DNA from 3 places in the Lysinibacillus sp. NPDC059133 genome. Region 1 is predicted to be linked to each of the others. Evidence: riboswitches for the same ligand, from Rfam matches in the RefSeq annotation. Region 1 holds a riboswitch; each other region holds the start of a gene.
The links. Region 1 has a riboswitch for cobalamin ahead of ACFXN8_RS08640 (S-layer homology domain-containing protein). Riboswitches for the same ligand answer to the same signal wherever they lie in the genome.

Region 1 (11,970 bases):
AATAAACACACTTGACACGTTATAGAAGTAAAGCGCGTCCTAAGCTGAGTCTCTTCTTTTAAAATCTTTCCCTAAAATTTTTTTATAGTGTCACAAATCCCCGTTAATTTCAGTTATATAGGTTAGAAAGGAGGGGAGACATTTGACTGTACTGAATAAATCCAAGGAAAATGCCAAATTAGATATAAAATCTATCGTGGAACAAGTTCAAACAGGTGATATTCATGCCTATACAGAAATAATTCGTTGTTTTCAAAAGCCAATCTATATTTACTGCTACTATCTTTTAGGAAACAAAGAAGAAGCTGAGGATGCTGCACAAGATATTTTTATAAAGGGATTGGAGAATATCGGTAATTTTTCTTATACTGTTTCTTTCTCAGCATGGCTTTATAAAATTGCGCATCATCACTGTATTGATTTAATAAAAAAGAAAAATAAAGGCTATAAATTTTGGAAAAGTTTTAAGAAAGATCATGCGCACAATCACACGCATGAACAAGAATTTCAATACGACGATATCATTCATGAGTTATTAGAACAGTTAAATGTGGACGAAAGAAGGATTCTGCTACTTCGATCCATAGAGGAATATAGCTTCGACGAAATCGCTTCTATTATGGAACTTAAACCAACGACTGTTCGAAAAAAATATGAACGATTACGTAAAAAATTGATGAAAAAGAATAAGTTGGGAGGGGAAATTTATGAACACTCGTTCAAAACAGGAGGATAAAGAGTTAGATCAGATAGAAAGATTCATTCGAGAAACCCCTATGGAAATTGATTTAGTTAATCGTACAATGAACAAATATGAAAGCAGTCGTTATACAAAGCAGCCAGAAAGTTCTAGAACCCCTAAGAAAATGCGTCAAAGAGCGATGATGATAGTAGCCTCTGCAGCAATCATTTTTAGTCTTGTATTTGTCACTAGCTTAATTTCACCAACGATGGCTGCGACGATAAAACAAGTTCCTGTACTTTCATCTATTTTCAAACTTGCTGGTGATCTTGGTCTGCAAACTGCTGATGAAAAGGGACTCTCAACTAAACTTAATACAATAGTTACTCAAGATGATTTTACATTAAATGTATCAGAAGTAGTGTACGACGGTACACGTGTTTCAATAGGTATTGGGCGCCCTCATAAAGAAGATGAGAAAGAAACGTTAATGGAACGTATCAGTAAGATCGAATTGTTCATTAATGATGCTTCTGTTAAATCCTTTGCTCCGGATAAATCTATTGGAATTGTTATGAAGCCAGGTAAAGATAATGATTCTGCTATTATTGAGTTTTCTGATCTGAGAAATCAGGGAGGAAGTCCTTTCCCAGAACAATTTGATTTAACAGTATCGGCTACAATAGCTGGCATACAGGATCCTTTCAAAATTGATATTCCTGTGAATAAAATCGAAAACTATCTGACTTTACAACCTAATGTAAGTCGAGAATACAAAAACATTCATTTTAGTGTTGAAAAAGTCGAATTTACACCAATAACGACAGGATTAACTACACGAGTCGTTTTGACTGACAACTCAATTTTCACACTACCTTTACTAACGATGGATGTAGATATTTTTGATGATCAAGGCCATAAACTTAAATTAATTGGCGGAGATGGTTGGAATGCTACAAATGGAAACATTCATATTTCTGATCGTAGATTCCAACCATTTGAAACTATTCCCAAAACAATAACCCTTAAGCCGTATATATACCTCTTTGATGAAAACGAAATGGGGGCATTTCAAATGGATGAAAATAATGAACCAAAGATTCAATACATTCCTGAACTAGAGGTTACACTACCTATTAACTCACAAAAATAAAAAAGTAGAGAAAGTGAGGTTTGCCTTGCTTTCTCTACTTTTTAGTATGTCAAATTATTTACTTGCTTTAAAGCTTAAACTTGAGCCGTCCCTACACCTTGCGACTAATATACTATTAATTCTAGTCTTTAAATGGGAATACTACTTATAAATATCAATTAAGTATATTTAAATATCAATTAAGTATATAAAAAACCATTTATTACAATCGAAGTAGCTTCAATAAAGATATTTTGTTTAATCTCTTTTTTTACGAGTAGAAACATAGAAATATCCTCTTTTTTGTGGAACTATTTTGAAAAAATAAAAAATATGCTAAACTTAACAGTAAGTGAATAGCAAATGCAGAATAAAGGTGCTCTTTTAGGAGCTTAATAGGGAATTCGGTGTAAATCCGAAACTGTTTCCGCAACTGTAAGTGTAGATGGCTACAGAAATTACCACTGTCAAACGAGGAAAAATGCCTCCAGTAGATGGGAAGGTTCTGAATAGGATACACGAGTCAGGAGACCTGCCTTTATTCCATCGTATTAACTCTCTTCGGAAGCTAGGAGAACTTACGGCAAATAGATGGACAGGCAAATTGTGTTTTTGGGCCTTTTTCTGTTTTCCTTAGATGCTCTCCCTTTTATTGGAGAAGCATCTTTTTTATTTTCCGAGTTAATGGCAAATATATTCACCTATAACAAGGTCAGGAGGAGAGAAATGGACTTTTATAAGAAATGGTTGAATATAGCGATTGTCTTTATCTTATCATTTTCGCTATTGTCGCCTGCTGCTCTAGCAGATACGCAGCAAATTGAAACTAGTGAGTTAGAATCTAGCTCCCCTATTACATCTAATGGTGAAGAAGCTAGCGTCTTCCCAGAAATCACAAGTATTACAGATGAAGAAGTAGTAATTGATAAATCATCATTACAAACGGCAATTGAGAAGGCAGAGCAAAACAAAGCACCCGTAAAAGTAAGTGATGATGGAAAAGATATAGACCCTGCTGATTACTGGGTAACTCAAACTGAACAAGATGTGTATACAAATGTAATCGTATCTGCACAACAACTATTAGCAGATGAACATGCAATTCAAGAAGACATTGATGCGAAAGTATTAGCACTAAATCAGGCAACAGAGGAATTTGATAGTGCGAAAAAAGATGGTACAAAATCGAATGCTGAACCAACAACTTCTCAAGCTTACAATACTGTTGCTCAATACATGGTAGAAAAATTACCCGATCCTAAATTCGGTAATGAATGGTGGATCATCACATTAGCTCGCGGTGGCTACGAAGTTCCAGCTGGCTATTTCGACACTTATTATAAAAATGTCGTTGACCATGTTGTTGCTAACGATGGCGTACTAGATAAAAGGAAGTATACAGAGTATTCCCGATTAATTATTGCCCTTACAGCTATTGGTAAGGACCCAACAAATGTTGGTGGTTATAACTTAGTTGAAAACCTATCTGATTTTGAGAAAGTTGCTTGGCAAGGTGTAAACGGTGCTTATTTCGGGTTAATTGCTCTTAATACTTGGGACTTTGAACTATCTGAAACAGCTACTACAACACGAGAAAAACTTATTGAAAGAATTTTAGAAAAGCAATTAGATGATGGTGGTTGGGCTCTATCGGGGACAAAGGCTGACCCTGATATGACAGCAATGGCTATCCAATCGCTAGCACCATACTATAAAACGGATTCAAAGGTAAAAGATGCTGTCGACAAAGCACTAACTACTTTAGCTGATTTACAATTACCAAATGGTGGTTATAAATCATGGGGGTCGGAAAATTCTGAAAGTGCTGCTCAAGTTGTCACTGCCCTTACTAGCTTAGGTATCGATGCGAACAAAGACCCTCGCTTTGATAAAGTTATAGCGAATATTATGACTTATTACAGTCCAGACGACGGCGGGTTTAAACACGTTTTAAGCGAAACAAAAGCAAATGGGATGGCTACAGAGCAAGTTGGCTATACATTAGCTGCGTATCATCGTTTGCTTAACGGTCAAACAGCACTATACGATATGTCAGATACGAAGTCTCAGGATCCTTCGAACCCTGGAGATGGTGGTAATCCATCTAACCCTGGAGATGGTGGAAATAACAATAATTCCGGCAACGGCGAAGATAATCCAGGAGGAAATCTTCCAAATGGACATACCAAGTTCTCAATCACAATCTCCTCTTCGGAGGTTCCACTAAAAGAAACAAAAGTTGAGCTTTATCCAGGAGAAACAGTATTCGACGTATTAAAACGTGTAACAAAGCAAAATGGTATTGCATTAAGCTACCGTGAAACACAATATGGTACTTATATCGATGGCATTAATGGTCTTTATGAATTTGATCGTGGTCCATTAAGTGGTTGGATGTATCGTGTAAATGGTTCTTTCCCTTCTTACTCTGCAGCACTTTACACATTATCACCTGGTGATAATGTTGAATGGCTATATACGCTCGATTTAGGTAAAGATGTCGGTGGGTACGTTGATGGAATTGAAGGTGGTGGCTCTTCAGCTGGAGGAAACAAAGAATGTAAAGAGAAAGATTGTAAAGAAGTAGAAACGAAATGTCCTAACAAAGATGAAAAGTGTGCTGAAGAAACAAACAAAGATAATAAAGATGGTTCTATAGCTGAGATTACTATTGAAAATGGTAGTAATAAAGCAATTATTACATCAGAAGATATTCAAAAACATCTTGAAAAGAACATTAAAAATTTTGTTATTCAAAGTGAAAAGAATTTCAAAATAGAAATACCTACTTCTATATTTAGTGGCATTAAGCTTACTGAAAAAGAACAAGTAAAGGCATCCGTAACGAAAGATGCTAAAAATAAACAATTCACTGTCACATTCGAAATTGAGAATGCTAATGGTAAATCAAAGTCAATTTCTATAGATAAAGAATATTTAAAAGTGACATTACCATCTAACGAATTAAAATCAAATACAGTCGTTTTACAACTTGTTGGTGGCGAATACAAACCTGTTCCACATAAAATTGTGAACGGTGAAATTGTCCTATTCACAAAAACAAGTGGTACCTTCGTTTTAAAAGAAAGTACAGTAACATATAAGGACATTGAACATTTAGCATACAAAGAAGAAATAGAATTTTTGGCGAGTCGACACGTTATTCAAGGAACTACATCAGAGACATTCGAAGCGAATATATCAATTACTCGTGCGCAATTTGCAGCATTAGTTAGTCGCGCACTTGGTTTACAAGCAACAGGTGAAAATCCATTTGACGATACAAAAGGCAAATTGTATGCGACAGAAATTCAAGCTCTGTACGAGGCGGGTATTACAAAAGGTTCAACTACTTCAACATTTAACCCAGAGGAACCAATTACACGTCAGCAAGCGGCTGCATTGATGGCACGCATTTTAGAATATTTAAATGCGGATGTGAAAGCTGGTGGAGAGATTAACTTTAAGGACGCTAACAATATTAGCTCTGAATATCTCCCTTATATTAAGCTATTAAATAGTCTTGATATTATGACAGGTATGCAAGATGGTTCCTTTGATCCTACTTCTTCAATTACTCGTGGGCAAACTGCGAAAATTTTAAAACGTACATTAAATATCGCAGGCATCATGTAATTTCTTTACTAACCCAAACGCTCAACGCATTTGGGTTAGTCCCTTTTTAGAGAATGGAGGTTGTTCAAATGAGAAAAAAATTATCGATGTTTATCATAGTACTTACTCTGTTACTTTCTGCTGTGACTCCGATCTCAGCACAGCAGTTATCAACTGTAGATGCTTATCGTACGAATGGTCAATTTATGGTGAATAAAGCACCAAACCCTTCTTTTGGCAATGAGTGGTTTATTATTGCACTTGCACGTGGTGAATACAATGTTCCAAAAGGCTATTACGACAAATATTATGAAAATGTTGTGAAACATGTACAATCGGTAAAAGGTGAATTACACAATCGTAAATATACAGAATATTCCCGTTTGATCATTGCGCTTACTGCTATCGGAAAAGATCCTACAAATGTAGGCGGCTACAATTTAGTCGATAAATTAAGCGACTTTGACAAAGTAGTATGGCAAGGTCCAAACGGTGCTTTTTTTGCATTAATTGCTTTAGATACATGGGGCTTCGAGCTACCTAAAACAGCAACAACTACACGCGAAAAGCTCATTAAGCACATACTAGCAAAGCAATTGCCTGACGGTGGCTGGGATTTATCAGGTGTAAAAGCCGATCCAGATATGACAGCAATGGCTATTCAAGCTCTTTCAACTTATCAAGATAGGGCAGATGTTAAAGCGTCCATTAATAAAGGTCTTGATGCATTGAAAAACTTACAAAGTGCTAATGGTAGTTACCAAAGCTGGGGAACGACAAACTTAGAAAGTGTAGCACAAGTTATTACTGCCCTTGCTAGTTTAAATATTGATGCCAACAAAGATCAGCGCTTTAATAAGTCATTTACGAGCTTTTTCACCTTCTATAATGCAAAAGATGGTGGCTTCAAACATGTATTAACTGAACCAGTAGCTAATGGCATGGCAACAGAGCAGGCATCTTATACATTAGCCGCGTATAACCGACTACTTGCGGGCAAAACAAAGTTATATGATACATCTGATAAAAAGCCCAATAAACCATCAACACCATCTCCCCCTACAAAAGTGAGCTTTAAGGATATTCAAAATCATTGGGCAAAATCTGATATCGAAGCCGCAGTAGTTAAAGGATTATTAAAGGGCTATGAAGATAATACATTTAGACCAAATAACAATTTATCCCGTGTACAGGCTGTATCAATTTTAGTTCGCGCTCTTCATTTAACAAATTCCGGAAATGCACCGTTCACGGACATTAGTTCCTATAATGATGAAACAAAACAAGAAATTGCTGCGGCTTACGAGGCAAATTTATTAATGGTCAAGTCAAATAAGTTTTCACCTTCCTCTCCTATTTCACGTGAGGAATTAGCAGTTATGCTTGCAAAAGCTTATACACATAAAACAGGTAAGTCATATATACCAAAAAATATCGCATCTTTTAATGATATTGCAAAGTTATCAAAGGAATCTCAACAAGCAATTACATTCTTATATGATTTTGAAATTGCACAGGGCGCAAACGGCTCGTTTAATCCAAATGATTTTATTACACGTGCACATGCAGCTAAAATGTATGTTAATTTCTTAAAGGTAGTTGAGGAATAATATGAAAAAAAGTTTATATTTCTTACTAGTATCGTTTCTAGCTCTATTTTTAACAGCATGTAATATTCAGACAGTTGAGCAATTCGAGCAAATGGAGGAGCAGGAACGGAGTGCGGATGCCCATCCTTCTTCTGAACAACCTGAAGCTAAAGAACAAACGCCCTCAGTAGAAGATGAGACCGCTGAGGAAAAGCAGAAAGTAGAGGAGCCTGAGTCAGATGAGAAGGCTTCGCTCGAGGGAGAGGAGAGAGCATCTCATCAAAAAGTAGAAGGGCAAAAAGCACAGCAAGAAACGAAAGAAGTAAAGCAACAACCAAAACAAGAAGCTGAGAAAAGTCAAGAAGTCGCAAAATCACCAAGTACAAAAACGAATCAGTCTACAACAAAACAAGCTGATGATAAACAAAAAGCAAATACAGTTACTCCAACAACAGAAAAGCAGCGACAGCCAGCACCTAAAAAACGAACTGTTACAATTGCAATTCGTGTTGATACATTACTAAAGCATTGGGATAAGTTAGACGCCTCTCTACAAAGCGAGAAATACGTACCCAAGAACGGCATCATTTTAAAGACAACAACATACGAGTTGCTTTCAGAGAAGGATACTGTTTGGGACGTGCTACAGCGTGCAACGAAGGAGCATAAAATTCAAATGGAATATCAAGGAGCCAACGAAAATATTTATAACAGTGTCTATGTAGAGGGTATTAATCATTTATATGAATTTAGTGCTGGTGAATTAAGTGGCTGGATGTATAAAGTAAACGGTGTTTATCCGAATTATGGCTGTAGCCAATACGTATTAAAAGATGGCGATGTTATTGAATGGAACTATACAGTCGATTTAGGGCGTGACTTAGGACATTATTGGGATGGTAACTAATGAAGGCATTTGAAACATTTCACCCTATCGTACTTTTTTCTTTTTTTGTCGCTTCTATCGGCTTGTCTATGTTTTTTGTGCATCCAGTCTATTTAGCTATTACAATTTTCTCAGCTATAAGTTTAAATATAGCTTTACGCAGACAGCTTTTTTTTAAGGACTGGAAGCTATATGTACCTCTGTTTTTCTTAATGGCGATTATTAATCCAATGATTAGCCATAATGGTCAGCTCGTATTGCTTTATATAAATGGCAATGCACTTACTGTAGAGGCAATTATGTATGGTATCGCAATAGCCACAATGATTATAGCCATTATGCTATGGTTTAGCTGCTATAATGACCTGATGACATCAGATAAGTTTATTTATTTGTTTGGAAAAGTGTCGCCAGCATTATCACTAACATTGTCGATTTCATTGCGATTAGTTCCACGCTTTAGGCGTCAACTCGCTCAAATTGTACAAGCACAAAAAGTGATTGGGATGGATTATACAGCTGGCTCCCTATGGCATCGTATCAAATGTACAGTGCGTATTTTATCTATTTTGATTACTTGGGCATTGGATAATGCCATTGAAACGGCGGATTCTATGAAAGCTCGTGGCTATGGTGTCAAAAAGCGAACTGCCTTTTCTCTTTTTATTTTTGAGCGTCGAGATGGCGTCGTTTTGGCAATGATTATATTGCTTTTTCTTAGCAATTTAGTGGCAAGTTTTATTGGCACAACGACATTTTATTTTTATCCAACTTTCGGAGAGATTAAATGGGATTCTGTAAGCATTCTATTTTATAGTAGCTATTTTATTCTACTCACTATTCCAGTAGCTATCGAAATCAGGGGGGCATTAAAGTGGCGATCGTTAAAATCGACAATGTAAGCTTTACTTATCCGAACGAAGAAAATCTTGTATTAAAAAATATTAATTTAGAAATTCAGCAAGGCGAATTTATCGTGCTAATAGGACAATCAGGCTGTGGGAAAAGTACCTTGCTGCGCCATTTTAAACGAGAATTGCATCCTCATGGAACGATGACAGGTGCTATTTTCTACAAAGACTGTGATTTGGAGCAGCTAAATGCTGAAGTCGCTGCGGCGGACATCGGATATGTGTTTCAAAACCCTGACAACCAAATTGTAACAGATAAAGTATGGCATGAGCTTGCTTTTGGACTGGAGAACTTAGGGATAGATTCACCAACCATTCGCCGTAGAGTAGCTGAAATGGCCAATTTCTTTGGCATCCAAAAATGGTTTCATCATAAAACAACCGAGCTTTCTGGTGGTCAAAAGCAGTTATTAAACTTAGCATCCGTTATGGTGATGCAGCCAAAACTGCTACTGCTTGATGAGCCAACATCGCAATTAGATCCAATTGCTGCTTTAGAGTTTATTCAAACATTGCATCGACTAAACAAAGAATTAGGTATTACCATAATTTTAATTGAGCATCGACTGGAAGAAGTGTTACCTCTAGCTGATCGCGTACTTATTATGGATGAAGGTAGGATCTTATTGGACGGTTCACCTAAGGAAATTTTAAAGGGTTTACCAGAAAATCATGCCATGATTACAGCATTACCTGCGGCAACGAAGATTTTCCACCTACTGAACGGTACGGGACCGATCCCTCTTACTATTCGTGAGGGACAACATTGGCTAAGTAACCAACCATACAGTTTTGCTCCCTTGAATACACTTCTTACAATATCCTCGGTTAAAACAGATATTGTATTAGAGGCAAAAGATATTGCTTTTCGATATGAAAAAAAGGGTACGGATATTGTTCATCATTTTAATTTGCAGGTGAGGGAGCAGGAATTTTTAACGATAATAGGTGGAAACGGTACTGGAAAATCTACAGTTCTTTCTATTTTAACGGGGCTACAAAAACCTTACCATGGCAAAATACTCTTATTCAATAAGGCGTTAAAAAGCTATAGTAATAAACAATTGTACCAACAATATATAACCTTATTACCGCAGGATCCAAAAACATTATTTGTACAAAAAACGGTGCTTCAAGAGTTAGAGGATATTGCCCATTTACATAAAGTAACAGATGGAAAGGTTCAAGAAACGATTCAATTGTTTACATTGACTCATTTATTAAATCGGCATCCGTATGATTTAAGTGGGGGTGAACAGCAGAAGCTAGCACTCGCAAAGCTTTTGTTAATAGAACCTAAAATTTTGCTATTAGATGAGCCAACAAAGGGTCTTGACGCACATGCAAAGGAAGAACTCGCAGACATATTAAAAGATTTACAAACTAAAGGTATGACCATCATTCTGGTGACACATGACATTGAATTTTCTGCACAACACAGCAGTAGATGTGCGCTATTTTTCGACGGAAGTATTGTATCTGAAGGTGAGCCACGAGCATTTTATAGTGGAAATAATTTTTATACAACTGCAGCACATCGAATATCAAGAGATATATTGAGCAATGCCATTACTTGTGAGGATGTAGTTACCTTATGCCAAGAAACATTCGTTTAATTATTTCACGCATTGTCATCCTTGTGTTAATTCCACTTACTTTATATGCGGGCATTACAATATTTGCTGACCGAAAATATTATTTTATTTCGATTGTCATTATGATTTTAGCATGTGTGCCGTTCTTCCTATCATTTGAGCGTAGAAAGCCCCAGCCACGGGAAATTTTAATCATAGCAGTGATGTCTGCTATATCAGTGGCAGGACGTGCTTTATTTGTTGTTACACCTGGTTTTAAGCCTGTGGCAGCTATTACAGCTATTACAGGGTTTTCACTTGGTGCGGAAGCTGGCTTTTTAACAGGAGCAATTTCTGCATTAGTATCGAATATGTTTTTTGGACAAGGTCCTTGGACACCATTCCAAATGTTTATGTGGGGAATGATTGGTTTTATTGCTGGTTTGCTAGGTAAAACTGGTATGATGCATAAAAAAATATCGCTTGTATTATTTGGAATCTTTGCAGGTGTATTCTTTTCATTTGGCATGGATATTTGGGGAACAATTTCAATGTACGGTGTTTTCAGCTGGAAAGCTTACGCGCTGGCACTAACTTCTGCCGTACCTTTTATGATAATCTATGCTGTGTCTAATGTGATTTTTTTACTATTGTTAGCTAAACCATTTAGAGAAAAACTAGAGAGAATAAAAAATAAATATGGGATTTTACAATAGATCTTTGTAGTCAAAAATTGATTATTTCATAGTCACTAGCTACAAAGGAGTGAAGATGAGAGCCCAGTAAGTGAAACAGATCCTCATTGTTAGAAACAATTATATCAACAGGCAACTTGTAAATGTGAGTTCGGTAATATACCGGACTCATTTTTTAACTTCTTTTAGCAAATCTTTCTGTGTAGTGAAAGCAAAGCGTCAGCTACAAATGTTTTGTGTAGCGAAAGCAAGGCGTCAGCTACAAATGTTTTGTGTAGCGAAAGCAAGGCGTCAGCTACAGATGTTTTATGTAACGTAAGTGAAACGTCAGTTACAAAAGTCTCCCATCCCTATAAGTGGTGAGATCCAAGCTGATCAGTTCTACCGGTAACCCGAGCTGTTATTCAAGCTAGCTGATCAGTTCTACTGGTAACCCGAGCAGTTTTTCATTCAAGCTGATCATATCTCCAAGCAACCCGATCAATTCTTCGGTCTACCTGAGCACATTTCTCCCCCTTAGATTCAATCTCCCTAGACTCCGCCTGCATAACCCTTTAATAGACCTGAACCTGACGAGCAATTCATCACCAAACAGTGAAATTCCTGCTTATATCATCCCATCCCATCCCGATTAGTTAACATTTGGAAAGGGTAATCTATTTATAGGTAGGTTGCAATTAACTATTTTGGTACATACGTTCTATAGGATTCATCACAAATATAGAAAATGAAAAAATATTTACAAACATTCGTTCGTTAAATGTTCGAAATTTTAATAATGCTATGCTAAAATATATGTATCAAATTGGTAGGAAAGGACGGGGACATGCGTGCAAACATTTGATTTACAAGCGCCATATACGCCTAATGGAGATCAGCCACAGGC
Region 2 (7,070 bases), on a different contig from region 1:
GTTTATGCCGATGGAGTTGCGGTTGGATTTTTGATGTATATTTATGATACGTTGGATCATGAATCATTTGAAAACGAAATTTTTTACGGGAAGAAGAGCTATTTTATATGGCATATTATGATTGAAAAGAGTTACCAGGGGAAAGGATATGGCAAACTTGCCTTTGAAAAAATGTTGATGGATATTGAAAATATGCCATATGGGGAAGCAGAATATGTAGCCCTCTTTTATAGAACAAGTAATGTCAAAGCTAAAACATTATACGCTTCATTTGGTTTTGTAGATACAGGCATCATTCAGGATAATTCGATGTTGGCGATTAAAAATCTAGATGAGAAAATAACAGAATCCATAGTAGAATAGGATCTCTCTAAAAGAAATGTAAGCTTTCAACGTCTCGACCCATAATAAACACAAATATCCAGAAGAAAAAAACGATTTTGTTAACTCTGTCTTAGCAAAAATATAATATTTATACCGCAATCGGGCGCGATTGTTTTAGAATTACTAGGTAGAAAATGATCAAACTTTATTATAAAAATCGCATAGTATTTCACAAAGAATTAACCCGTTTTGATCAATCATTTTTCAAAGCGAGTTCTTATCATTTAACTTTAAATATGGATTTTGGGGATATTTTAGATCAAACTTTATTCCAAACCAACATCTCAGAAAAATAAAAAAGAAAATCAATTATGCCTCGGATCGGCTTTGCGCTTGCATAAAGCCGATTCTTTGGCATCCACTGAAAGAAGTTAAACGAATGGCCAGGGCTATAGCTCCCTGGCCTTTTTATATTTATCATTATTTTACGTAACATTATTATATTCCAAAAATAAAACTGGCTTGATCAATTGAGCATGTTAATCTTAGTCTATTTTCATAGCATTCTTTTCAAGTTTGAGTGAAAGGTCTTTCACTCAATTAAAAGGAAAATGGGGGTAGTTCCAAGCTGTCCCGTAGCCGTTGCGAGGAGTTTTGTTTCAAATACCATACTTGGGAAGGAGAGGGATGAATATTTATTATAAGTTTTCTTTCTTTATTCTTTTAGAATAAGGTTTTCTTATGCTTTCTTTCAATCTGTCTGTAGATTTTTTATTTTGTATCACGAATGACAGATAATGAGATTAACAAACTATTTTATTCCTTTCTTCATGCTTATTTTGACTTTCCGTTTATTTACAGGTTATACAAGCGCTGATTATGTAAAGGGAGTTACCAAATCAAATGATAACACAAGAAATGGTCTATGAATCACCTAAATCATAGGTAACAAGAATAATAGTTGGCTCTTTCATACTTGTTTTCGATTGACCGTTTCCAACGCAGTTGTTGGCTCATATAAATGTTATAGATTTTCTGCACAACATATATCCTATTCCTATTAAAGTTTTTCATAAAAAGAGTTCGCCCCTACTAAATAAAACCTTTTCTCTTCATGTGAATAATTACCTTTTCCGTTTTACAATCTTTTTTTATGCGAAATAGTGCTAAAAACTGTAGAATAGTTCATTAAAAACGAAAAATAGTTTCTTGTAATTTGTCTTTTCTGAATTTCACCTATATTGATTGTTTTTGAATCACTATGATAAGGTTAATAGACAAATTGAATACGCTAAATTTTGGCGGTTCAAATGGATTTGGTTCCATTTGATTAAAAGGGAAGTTGGTGAGAGTCCAACACTGTCCCGCAACTGTATTTAGGAGTTCAATAACAAGGCCACTGTTTTGGTTGTCAAAATGGGAAGGTGTTATTGTAGCGTTGATCATAAGTCAGGAGACCTGCCACTAATGTAAGCATCAATTGACCTACGAGGATAGGGAGGTGTTAGCTACTGCATGATCTTTGTGAATTCATGTAATTCACTGTTTCTTTGCTCTGTCATGCTTTTGTAGATTAACAACTTCTAAAGGGGTAGAAGTTGTTTTTTTGTTGTTCTTTCGTGTTTGAATGGTAACGCTTACAAGAATAATTAAACAAAGGGGTTGTAATGAATGGAGTTAAATTATTCACCAGGTCTTGACGGAATCATTGCTGCTGAAACAAAGCTATCTTTTTTAGACACTGTAGGAAGTCAAATTGTTATTCGAGGGTATGATTTGATTGAATTATCACAGAGATATTCGTATTTAGACATTGTCTACTTATTGTTACAAGGGGAAATACCAATTACCGAGCAACGAAATGACTTACAGGACAAGTTGAAATCTAATTATCAGGTTCCACTTGAAATTTTTCAAATTTTCAAGTTATTACCCAATGGGACACATGCTATGGATGGACTTAGAACAGGGATTTCTGTTTTAGCAGGCTATGATCAGCATATTAATGATCGTTCTACTGAAATGAATTTGGCGAGAGCATATAGACTTTTAGGTGGTATGCCAAATATTGTAGCGAATAGTTATCGTGTATTAAATGGTCAAGATGCTGTGGAGCCTGATAACAAGCTTTCCTATAGTGCCAATTTTTATTACATGATTACTGGAAGAAAACCAACTGCGTTAGAAGAAGAAATTTTTGATCAATCACTTGTTTTATATAGTGAACATGAGATGCCAAATTCAACTTTTACGGCTCGTGTTATTGCCTCTACACAATCTGATTTGTATGGTGCTTTAACTGGGGCTGTCGCATCATTGAAAGGTAATTTACATGGTGGTGCAAACGAGGCAGTGATGTATATGCTTCTTGAAGCCAAAACAGTAGAAGGCTTTGAAACATTGCTGAAAAATAAACTACAAAATAAAGAAAAGATTATGGGCTTTGGCCATCGTGTATATATGAAAAAGATGGACCCAAGAGCGCAAATTATGAAAGAGGCTTTATACAAATTATGTTTGGAGCAAGGAGATGATCGCTTATATCACATGTGTGAAGCTGGTGAAAAAGTGGTGGTACAGGAAAAAGGATTGTATCCAAATTTAGATTATTATGCGGCACCAGTGTACTACAAGCTTGGTTTGCCGATTGAAATATATACACCAATCTTCTTTGGCTCACGAACGATCGGCTTATGTGCTCATGTAATTGAGCAGCATGACAATAATAGATTATTTAGACCTCGTGTCAATTATATTGGCGAGCGTCATAACCTTGAAGAATTATCGGTATAATCAAATTTTAACAACTCGCCATAGAGCTGATGGGCATTCTGACCAATGTCCATCAGCGTACTAGTATAGCAAATTCATGCATTGAAAGGAAGATATAGATGATTAAAACAAATGAACTATCTAAAACAGATCAATTACTAACTGATATTGCCGAATACGTATTAAATACAACGATTACAAGTGAAGAAGCATACGAAACGGCACGCTATGTTTTATTAGATACTTTAGGCTGTGGCATTTTGGCTTTACAGTATCCAGAATGTACGAAACTTCTTGGACCAGTTGTACCGGGTACGGTTGTTCCAAATGGTACACGTGTTCCAGGAACTTCCTATGTCCTCGATCCAGTGAAAGGCGCTTTCAATATTGGTTGTATGATTCGCTGGTTAGATTACAATGACACATGGCTTGCGGCTGAATGGGGACACCCTTCTGATAATCTAGGTGGCATATTAGCAGTAGCGGATTACTTGAGTCGTGTACGTATTGCTGAAGGTAAAGAGCCTCTTAAAATAAAAGAGGTTTTAGAAATGATGATTAAAGCCCATGAAATTCAAGGTGTACTAGCACTAGAAAATAGTCTGAATCGGGTTGGTTTAGATCACGTATTATATGTCAAAATTGCGACAACAGCGGTTGTGACAAAGGCATTAGGTGGAACGCGTCAAGAAATTATCAATGCATTATCAAATGCTTGGATTGATAATTCAAGTTTACGAACATACCGCCATGCCCCGAATACAGGATCAAGAAAATCATGGGCAGCAGGAGATGCGACAAGTAGGGCCGTGCAATTAGCCATGATGGCTGTAAAAGGTGAAATGGGTTATGCAACTGCCTTATCAGCACCAGGCTGGGGCTTCCAAGACGTGCTCTTTAATAAAAAAGAATTAAAGCTGGCAAGGCCGCTTGCTTCTTATGTTATGGAGAATGTTCTTTTCAAAGTTTCTTTCCCAGCTGAATTTCATGCGCAAACTGCTGCAGAATGCGCAGTGCATTTACATCATGAAGTGAAAAATCGTTTAGATGATATTGAAAAAGTTGTCATTACGACACATGAATCAGCTATTCGCATCATCGATAAAGAGGGCCCACTGAATAATCCAGCTGACCGTGATCATTGTATTCAATACATTACAGCAATTGGGCTGATCTATGGTGATATTATTGCAGACCATTATGAAGATGACGTGGCAGCAGATCCACGCATAGATGACCTAAGAAATAAAATGGTTGTTGTTGAAGAATCACAATATACAATCGATTACTTAGATCCAGAGAAGCGCTCTATCGCCAACGCTGTTCAAGTTTATTATAAAGATGGGACATCATCAGAATTAGTAGAGTGTGAATATCCATTAGGACATCGTTTCCGTCGTGATGAAGCATTCCCTAAAATCATTGATAAATTCCAACAAAATATGAGTACACATTTTTCACAAAAACAATTAAATAAAATAAATCAAATCTGTTCTAATAAAGAGCTTATTGAAAATAGCTATGTTCATGAATTTGTAGATTTATTCGTTTAATAATAGATGGGAGGTTTTATAGATGGCATGGATTGTCAATGAAGCTATTTCACAAGAAAAATTAGCTGAACAATTTAGAGCTTTTATTGTTCGTAAAGATATTTTACAAATACCAGGTGCACACGATGCAATGGCTGGCATAATGGCCAAAAAAGTAGGCTTTGAGGCACTATATTTATCCGGAGCTGCCTACACAGCGAGTAGAGGCTTACCTGATTTAGGTATGATTTATTCGAATGAAGTAGCAAATCGTGCTAAAGACATTATTCGAGCTACAAATTTGCCTATGCTAGTAGATATTGATACTGGTTTTGGTGGTGTATTAAATGTTGCACGTACAGCTCGCGAAATGGTAGAGGCAGGGGTTGCTGCCGTGCAGTTAGAAGATCAAAATTTACCGAAAAAATGTGGACATTTGAATGGAAAAACACTTATTTTTCTTGATGAGATGGTTCAAAAAATAAAAATGATTAAACAAATTGCACCCTCATTAGTAATTATAGCTCGTACAGATGCAAGATCTGTAGAAAGTTTAGAACAGGGGATTACACGAGCAAAAGCCTATGTAAACGCTGGGGCGGATGCTATTTTTCCAGAAGCCCTACAAAATGAAAAAGAGTTTAAACAATTTGCAAGTGATGTAGAAGCTCCGTTATTAGCAAATATGACCGAATTTGGTCAAACGCCTTATTATACAGCGAAAGAGTTTGAAAAAATGGGCTATGCTATGGTCATTTATCCTGTTACATCAATGAGAGTAGCAGCAAAAGCATATGAACGTGTATTTGATTTGATAAAAAATACAGGAACCCAAAAAGATGCTATTGAGGATATGCAATCTAGAAAAGAATTATATGAAGCTATTTCTTATTATAGATTCGAAGATTTAGATACTGAGCTAGCTAAAACCATCTTACCTAAAGAGGAAATAAAGGGATAACCCGCATTTAAACGCAGCAACTACCTATTATATTTATTTAACGAATAGGAGGATAATATGGGTTATGTAGCCGTAATAACACCACCAGAAGGAAATGTTCTATTACTCCTTGTAGAAACAAAGGATCCTACAACAGCGGATTTTTCACGCGATGGTTGCCCGTATCAATCGATTACTTTGAATTGTCCGGACCTTGAATACACACATGAATAATGGTGTCGAAGTTACTGAAATTGTTATGCGTGGAGAAAATGCTAAATACTTTGTTTTGACCGACCCATCTGGATTGAGGCTGCTTGGTCTGTATGGGATTAGGTGATTACAAATAGGCGCTTTTAGTACAAGAAGAAATATTCATTAATCAAACAGAAAACTGTTATTTTGAACAATCTATTTTCGAAAATAAATATGCTTTCTATTTTGTTGTTTGATACCGAACTAACGGAGCGGGTTGTTACAGATTATCTAGAGTTCTTCCAGGAGATTTATTGCGCTATGAGTTTTAGTTAGATCAAAAATCATCATTCAAGTGAGTGGAATCAAAACAAACAGAATAGTTTTAAAGTCAGTACAAATTAGTACTGGCTTTTTTATACGTATAGTGATTGGAAGTAGGGAGTGTGAAATGATATTGCCTAGAAGCAAAAAAGGCATCTCATCCATAGATGAAATACCTTTTCTTGAAGTTATTGAGCTACTCGTTGGATAAAGGCCTCTAATTGTACTAGTGTGACATTGTCGCTCACCCCGAAAGTATTGTCACCTTTACCAACCGTAATTTTATTGGAAGCGAGAATGGATACATAATTGTAAGCCCAATGTGTACTTAGAACATCAGCAAATTGTACAGTTGTTCCTTGTTGTTTTAAATGGAATGCTTCCACTAAAACTTTCGATAATTGACCACGTGTCATGGGAGAACCTGGATTGAATTTTCCGTTTTCATCACCCGTAAAAACGCCGATTTTTTTTAGTGCTTCCGCAGCACCCGCATATTTAGACGTTGGTGTTACATCAGGAAAACTTGAATTGGTGTTACTAGTATCTAAATTTAACTGCTTGGCCAGTTTAAGAGCTACCTCTCCACGCGATGCATAAACGCTAAAGTCGATTTCAGCATCTTTTACTTCTCCTTCAGTGAAGTTTGCAATGCGTTTTGCCCCTACGTAACGAGATCCCCAGTAATAAGGATCATCGAGTTTGTCGATTTTAACACCAGAACTTGTAGTAGCTGAAATAAAATTGCTGTCACCTATGTATATGCCAACATGGGAAACACCGCTTCCCGAAGTATTGAAAAATACAAGATCCCCAGTCTTCAACTGAGCTTTCGTTATCGAAGTACCTTGCTGATATTGAGCTGTAGATGTACGTTGTAGTGAAATCCCTAACTTAGAAAATACGATTTGTGTATATGCTGAGCAATCTATACCTGTCTTAATATCTGTCCCTCCATATTGATAAGGAACACCTATATATGC
Region 3 (7,070 bases), on a different contig from region 1:
ATCTTGTTATTGATTGCTTAACTTCCTTGCGCAAAGATTTAGTTGCTTCCACCATGTTTGCCAAAGCGGCAATTGTTTCAGTTTCTTTTCTCGTTTTTAAGCCGCAGTCAGGATTTACCCAAAATTGATTGCTTTCAAGAACTTGTAAACTATCTCTCATAATACCGAGTATTTCTTCCTCACCCGGTACACGAGGACTATGAATGTCATATACGCCTAATCCAATTCCTTTTTTATAAGGGTTTACTTGAAGTGAAGAGATAAGCTCACCATGGCTTCGAGATGTTTCAATTGAAATAACGTCCGCATCTAGTGCACTAATTGGTTCTATGAAATCGTTAAATTCACAGTAACACATATGTGTATGGATTTGTGTTTCATTTTTCACACTAGATGTGGCAAGTTTAAAGGCATTTACTGCCCAATCTAAGTATGCCCCCCAGTCTTCTTTTCGGAGCGGTAAACCTTCTCGCAGGGCTGGCTCATCCACTTGAACAATGGAAATACCTGCGTTTTCCAGTGCTTCAACCTCTTTGCGAAGTGCTAGTGCAATTTGATAAGCAACATCTTTTCGTGAAAGATCGTCTCGCACAAATGACCAATTTAAAATGGTCACAGGGCCTGTCAGCATTCCCTTCACAAAACGCTTTGTTAAACTTTGAGCATAAGCCGACTCTTTCACTGTTATTGGTGCTGCCCAAGCGACATCTCCATAAATAATAGGAGGCTTCACGCAACGTGAACCATAGGATACAACCCACGCTTTTTCCGTAAATGCAAAACCGGTAAGTTTTTCACCGAAATATTCTACCATGTCAGTGCGTTCAAATTCACCATGGACAAGTACATCAATATCTAGTTCTTCTTGAATGTCAATCCAGCGTTTTGTTTCCAGTTCAATAAATGCTTCGTATGCTTCGTTCGATAATTGTTTTTTTCTCCATGCATTTCGATTCCTTTTGACCTCATCAGATTGAGGGAAACTTCCTATTGTTGTCGTTGGGAATAGCGGTAACCCTAAAGCTTGCTGTTGAATCTTTTGGCGGTGACTAAAATCACTATGTCGTTCAAAATCTTGAATTGTCACTGTTTGAACTGCCTGATGGATCACCTGGTTTTGACGAATTGGATGATTTTTTAGGGCTTCAATCGCCTTCATACTTTCTGATAAGTTATGAATCGTGCTACCATCTTTGTCTCGTCTAAATTTAGTTACCTCAACGATTTCTACGATTTTTTCATCAGCGAAGGAAAGTGCATTTTTTAGAACAGGATCGAGCTTATTTTCAAGAGAGGTCGTTATTGGTACGTGTTGTAGGTTGCTAGATGGTTGAATCCATAATGCTACAGCATTACTTAGTGTTTCAATTGCCTGAATCGTAGAGTTTACCTCTGCTAGGTTTGAACGCCAAATATCACGGCCATTAACAACACCAATCGCTAATACTTTATCTTTAGGAAAACCAAATTGACGAAGCGATCCCATATTCCCTTTATAGCCATGGACGAAATCTAAACCAAAACCTTGAACAGGGAGTGCCATTATTGCTTCATAAGAGGTTAATGCTTCAAAGTATGTTTGAAGCATTATTTTCGCCTCTGGCACTGCTCCAGCTAGTTGTGCGTATATTTCTTGTACAAGCTTTATTTCTGTCTCATCTAATGTAGTTACAAGGGATGGCTCTTCTAGTTGAATCCAATTGGCACCTGCATTCACTAATTCTTTCAACACTTGGGCATAGAGTGGTAGTATGGCCAGTAAATATTCAACTTGTGTTACCTTGTTATAACCTTTCGTTAGTTTGCAAAATGTATAAGGACCAATTAATGTCGGCTTTGCGATAATGCCGTATGCTTCTTTAGCCTCTAAAAAATCTGCTAAAACTTTGTTTTCCGTTATTTGTAATGTTTGTTCTTCAAATTCTGGCACAATATAATGATAGTTTGTATTAAACCATTTTGTCATTTCACTGGCCACTGCTGTTTTGTTCCCACGTGCTATGCTGTAATAGGTATGTAAATCTACCTTTCCACCTTGCCAGTTAAAACGCTTAGGTACTAAACCAAACATCACGGCTGTATCTAACATTCTATCGTAATAAGTGAAGTCTCCAACTGTTACCATATCTATGCCCAGTTGAAGCTGTTTTTCTAACCTAGATAATCGGATATTCTTTATTTTTACTTGAAAATCTACTTCAGAAAGTTCATGTCGCCAAAATGCTTCTAATGCTTTTTTCCATTCACGATCTTCCCCAATGTATGGGTAGCCAATTAGTGTACTTGTATAAGTCATTTCAATCACCCTTTCAGAAATAATAAAAAGCCATTCTCCTTCTAGGAAAATGGCTGCATGTTAAATTTGTCAATGAAAAAACAATACGAAGAAGTGTATACTTCCGCATAGGTCATTCGTTGTCGCACAGTGCCTGAATGGTCACATTTCACCACCTATTTCCACGTAGGTATTTGGTGTGTACTAGAAATTGGCAGGTCTCCTGGCTTTTCATCAACACGTCTCACTGCCTTCCCAGTTTCCCAGTGGCATTTGTGATTTGCTCCGAATTACAGTTGCGGGACAGCGTCGGATTTACACCGACTTCCCTTTTAAGCCAAACTATCATTTGGCACCAACTCTTACACAATATTCAATTATGCTCCTACTATAACATATAGTTCAGAATAGTAGAAATTTTTTCTTAAAAATTTAAAGGATTATACTAGTCATGTTTTAATCAAAAGTCCAATACTTTCTCGATATTTACTTCGTACCTCTATATTTGAGCATAGATAGTATTCCAAGAATCGATCCAATCGCTAATATGGTAAAGACCCATTCCCAACTAATGATTCTCTGAATAATAGGGATGAGATTGATAGAAATTATAGTAACTAGGAAACCAATACACATTTGAAAAGTAAGGGCTGTACGTACATACTCAACTTCAGCTATTTCTGAGACTGCTGCAGAAAACCTTGCATCATAGTATCCCCCTTTAAAATAAGATTGAATAATGTCATTATACAAAAAAAATAGAAAACGAATCCACCTCTTGTTCATATAAAGAGATTAAAAGCGCTGATGCAAACACTATAGTTCCAATCCAGTCGACTTTCGGCGCACCTTTTTGTATTCAATGAATAACTGCCTACCACAACTTTTTCAAAGTTACCCCTTTTATTAAATCTCCGGATATTTAATTTTATTTTTATTTTTTTAGTAGATAAATATCGCAAATCCTTTTAATAACAATTCATATTATAGATATTGAAAGGAGGGAAATTACTATGTCTGAATATTACGGCAGTGGTTCTGGTTCAGCATTTGCGTTAATCGTTGTTCTATTCATTCTATTAATTATTGTCGGCACTAGCTTTATAGGTTTTTATTAATACCAAATACCACCTTTCATGCTCATAACGTATAGGATCATACAAACTAATCCTATACACCTCCCATTGTTAAGGGTCACTTTCCTCCGATGACCCTTTTCATCATTTTCTTATTCTGCGTTATTCCAGACAGTAAGACAATGCATTTATACAGTCGGTAAACGAGATGGCTGGCAACTAAAATGTTCGTCGATAGTACTTAGAACAATGAAGATTTCTTTAAAAACTAAAAACATGGAAGGAACATGCATGCTCATCTCATCATCGTCTGCACTTTAGCGATTGAATTGAATCGATTAACTATCTGAAAGATTTACCTTTTGATCTAGTTCCAAAGGCAAAAAAGCATATTCTCCGCTTCTAATAACATCACATTTACGAACTGGAATAGGTTGTTTAAAGATGGGTCCATCTAATACTGTAGTATGGAATTCTCCACCTTCTCCGCATGGGTCAATCCCTCGGGCTTCAAGCTCTTGCACGTATTCGTGGGTTAACGTTCGCCCTAAATCGTCCTCCCGCATACCTAAAGATAAATTAACAGTAACAATGATTGTAACAAATCCTAGGTTTATGAATTCATCGACAACTTTACGATGATTCATTTCCCATAAAGGCATGCCTAGTTTTAAACGAGCATTCTTTGTAACCTTGTCGTGCCAGCAGCCATGTTCAGGCATATCTAAGTCACCTGTTACTAAAACTTCTGCACCTTGTTTTTTAGCTTTTTCTAAAAGGCTCATAAATACTTTTTCATAATCTGTCCAGCTTGCTGCTGCAGTATAAACTGGTAAACCTATAGAATTAGCTTGAGCACGTATGAGTTCCGGTGGCATTCCGTGAGATCTGGAACGATTCCCTTCTTCCTCCATCATGACAATTAGTCCTATCGCCTCTCCAACCTGCATTGCTTTATATAAAGCTAAGACACTATCTTTTCCTCCGCTAAATGAAGCGATAAATGGATGCCCTTGAGCATTATTTTTCCAGTCCACTAATTCTGTCATTCCTATCTTTCCCCTTTTATTCTACTAACTTTTTTCAAGCTCTTTCTCAGGATAACATAAAAACTCATTTGCATTGATTTTTGCAAATGAGTTTTTGAGGTAGCTTTCTTTTAATAACTATTTGCCACAAGACATTGGTATATCGCCATCATCTCTCGTTTATTTAACTCACGAATTCGATTGAAGATGGGAATATCGGCAACAGCCTCCGTTCGTAAGCTTTCAGCCACAACATCACTTACGTTGCCAGTTAGCCATGTTTGCACATCTACGCCATCGACCATTTCCTTACGCCCTTCATCATTGATGCCACTTTCATAGCAACTTACACATGGTACTGATAATTTATAGACGCCATCATGGAGATTATCTTCTGAAATGACTTTCTTCCCATTACAGAATGGACATTTATGACTTGCTTTTATTTTATTAATTTGTGTAACAATTTTTTTGTAGCCAAATGCTTCATAAACGTACGTTAATTTTTTGTATTTTCCATTCGTGAAATACTGATCAATAATGGCTTCTCTCGTTTCGTCAATATGGGCGAAATCACAGATTGTAATTAGATTTTTGCTGCTTATGGCTTCGATATTATCTTTTATTTTGTCCCAGAATGGTAAAACATTTTGTAGGACGATTTCATATCCAGCAAAGCTTGCGAGTTCTAATTCCAGCATTTTCAACGACACTTGTGTTTCTCTAGGAAGTAAGGAGACATCTTCCGTAAGAGTCATATCGCCGCCTACAATAGCTTTTAATTTTTCAAGCTCTGGTAAGTTCCCTACCGTTTTTATGACCTGATCGATCGGTTGATGAATAATTTCGCGAATATCAGTGTCTCCAAACGTTAGTTTTTTCTTATGGTTTAGCACCGCTCCATGACATATTGGACAGGCAATCATTTCTTTTGATTCTTTCATTTGCTCTTTAATAATTGATTTCGAAATAACGATATAACGTCCAAGGATAAAATTAAAACCTTCCCATTTTTTTGAGGACTTACTTGCTTTATCATAAAATGCTTTTTCCCAATAACCATATAGGAATGTATGTCTTTCTTCTGCTGTCATGTCCTTGTAGCTTTTACTAATATCTTGACCCAGTTCATTTTTAATCTCATCAAACAGGAATTGCAATTTAGGATATTGATAATATTTTAAGACTTCCATCACGTCTGGATGTAATAAGCCATCCCAGAATGGCACTGTTTTGTCTTGAATGACCAAATCAAAATCAAATTTTTCAATTTGCAGGCGGCCAGAACAGCTTGGGCAATGATTTTCTTGACTAAAGAAATCGAAGCTTCTTGTATCTTTATTCTTCGGATGTGCCGCCACCATATGGTTGATGAGGCCACCAATTTCGTATAAAAAACTATACTGACTATACAAATGTCTTTCTAAATCAATAGCGACAACAGGTGCAATTGTTGCGGATTCGTATTCACCATAAATTAAACGAGCCATGGATGATAAGCTTTTTAAAATACCACCTTTATAGATGTTTTCGGCATTTTTAAAATAGCTAATATGATTTCCCTCTAAGTAATGAATGCCATTTTTTGAAGCTAGTGTTGAAGATATATGCAATGAAACATCATTATTTGTACTATTAAGCTGACTAAAATAATCATCATGGCCGACAATATCAAGGTGTCGAACTGGTTCCTGCTGTCTTTTCCCAAAATCAACGATAAAATCAGAGCTATTTATCATATAAGCATTATGTTCAATCATCATAATAGAGACGGATTCATCTTGCAGAATGTCCCTGACACTATCTATGAATTGGTTTAAAATATTTTGCGATAAACCTTTTGAAGGTTCATCAAAAATGAACAGTGTATGAGGGTTTCTAGAGTTCGAAAACAGCTCAGAAACTAAATGAACACATTGAAATTCACCTGTCGATAAGGTTTGTGTTTTTCTTTCCAACGTTAAATAACCGAGCCCAAGTTTGATTAGTAAACTTAAGCGTTTATGAGCGATGTCTTCATTTGGAAGCTCCTCAATAATGTCTTCAATGGAACGTTGGAAAATATCGTCGATTTCGTCGCTGTATTTCGTCATTTTCTTTTTAATATCAAGAAACGTTGCAACCGTTGATCGGCTAGTAATCGATTGGTTGCGGTCTTGTCCTACCATAACTAGTTTATCTTTTGGATAGTGTTTTTGAAAATCCTTAGAGATACACTCATTGACAAGGGTTGATTTCCCACAACCAGACTCACCTGTAACGGTTACGAGTCTATTTTTAGGAATCTGAATGTCAGCCATTTCAATATTACGACAGTAAAGATCATGAAATTGATAATAGTCTGTAGGCATTGCCTGATTTCGTTCCCAATAGACTGGTTCTGGACGTGGTGATACTTCGACAATTTTACCGCCGTATTTCCCACTGCCAGGTCCAAAAAACAGCTGCTCATCTGCTGTATCTAGCACCGTATCAGAATGATCAATAAGCCAAATTTGGTTTTTATAGCCCAATTGTTTAATCTGCTCTAAAATTTTCAACAGCGTTTGGTGATCAAGACCAACAGAAATTTCATCTATAATAATCACCGTATTTTCACTAGCTGCCATAAATTCTGCCAAGTACAGTCGTGTTAATTCCCCACCAGACAAAGTCCCCATAATTCGATTTAACGTTAAGTAACCAATATTC

Region 2: linked by a shared signal. The riboswitch ahead of mmgD (citrate synthase) and the one ahead of ACFXN8_RS08640 (S-layer homology domain-containing protein) in region 1 are both predicted to bind cobalamin.
Region 3: linked by a shared signal. The riboswitch ahead of metE (5-methyltetrahydropteroyltriglutamate--homocysteine S-methyltransferase) and the one ahead of ACFXN8_RS08640 (S-layer homology domain-containing protein) in region 1 are both predicted to bind cobalamin.

What each region holds. Positions count from the first base shown of each region.
Region 1 is NZ_JBHZDH010000011.1:98,982-110,951, reverse strand. It holds gene ACFXN8_RS08650 (RNA polymerase sigma factor) at 143-736, shown strand; gene ACFXN8_RS08645 (DUF4179 domain-containing protein) at 708-1,835, shown strand; cobalamin riboswitch at 2,172-2,368, shown strand; gene ACFXN8_RS08640 (S-layer homology domain-containing protein) at 2,541-5,450, shown strand; gene ACFXN8_RS08635 (S-layer homology domain-containing protein) at 5,519-7,039, shown strand; gene ACFXN8_RS08630 (DUF4430 domain-containing protein) at 7,041-7,925, shown strand; gene ACFXN8_RS08625 (energy-coupling factor transporter transmembrane component T) at 7,925-8,806, shown strand; gene ACFXN8_RS08620 (ABC transporter ATP-binding protein) at 8,779-10,431, shown strand; gene ACFXN8_RS08615 (ECF transporter S component) at 10,410-11,105, shown strand; gene uvrB (excinuclease ABC subunit UvrB) at 11,915-11,970, shown strand, end outside.
Region 2 is NZ_JBHZDH010000004.1:8,340-15,409, forward strand. It holds gene ACFXN8_RS03345 (GNAT family N-acetyltransferase) at 1-363, shown strand, start outside; cobalamin riboswitch at 1,610-1,804, shown strand; gene mmgD (citrate synthase) at 1,996-3,117, shown strand; gene prpD (2-methylcitrate dehydratase) at 3,216-4,649, shown strand; gene prpB (methylisocitrate lyase) at 4,672-5,589, shown strand; gene ACFXN8_RS03365 (hypothetical protein) at 5,647-5,802, shown strand; gene ACFXN8_RS03370 (C40 family peptidase) at 6,276-7,070, opposite strand, start outside.
Region 3 is NZ_JBHZDH010000004.1:809-7,878, reverse strand. It holds gene metE (5-methyltetrahydropteroyltriglutamate--homocysteine S-methyltransferase) at 1-2,296, opposite strand, end outside; cobalamin riboswitch at 2,472-2,650, opposite strand; gene ACFXN8_RS03335 (YjcZ family sporulation protein) at 3,289-3,393, shown strand; gene ACFXN8_RS03330 (Dph6-related ATP pyrophosphatase) at 3,690-4,400, opposite strand; gene ACFXN8_RS03325 (ATP-binding cassette domain-containing protein) at 4,511-7,070, opposite strand, start outside.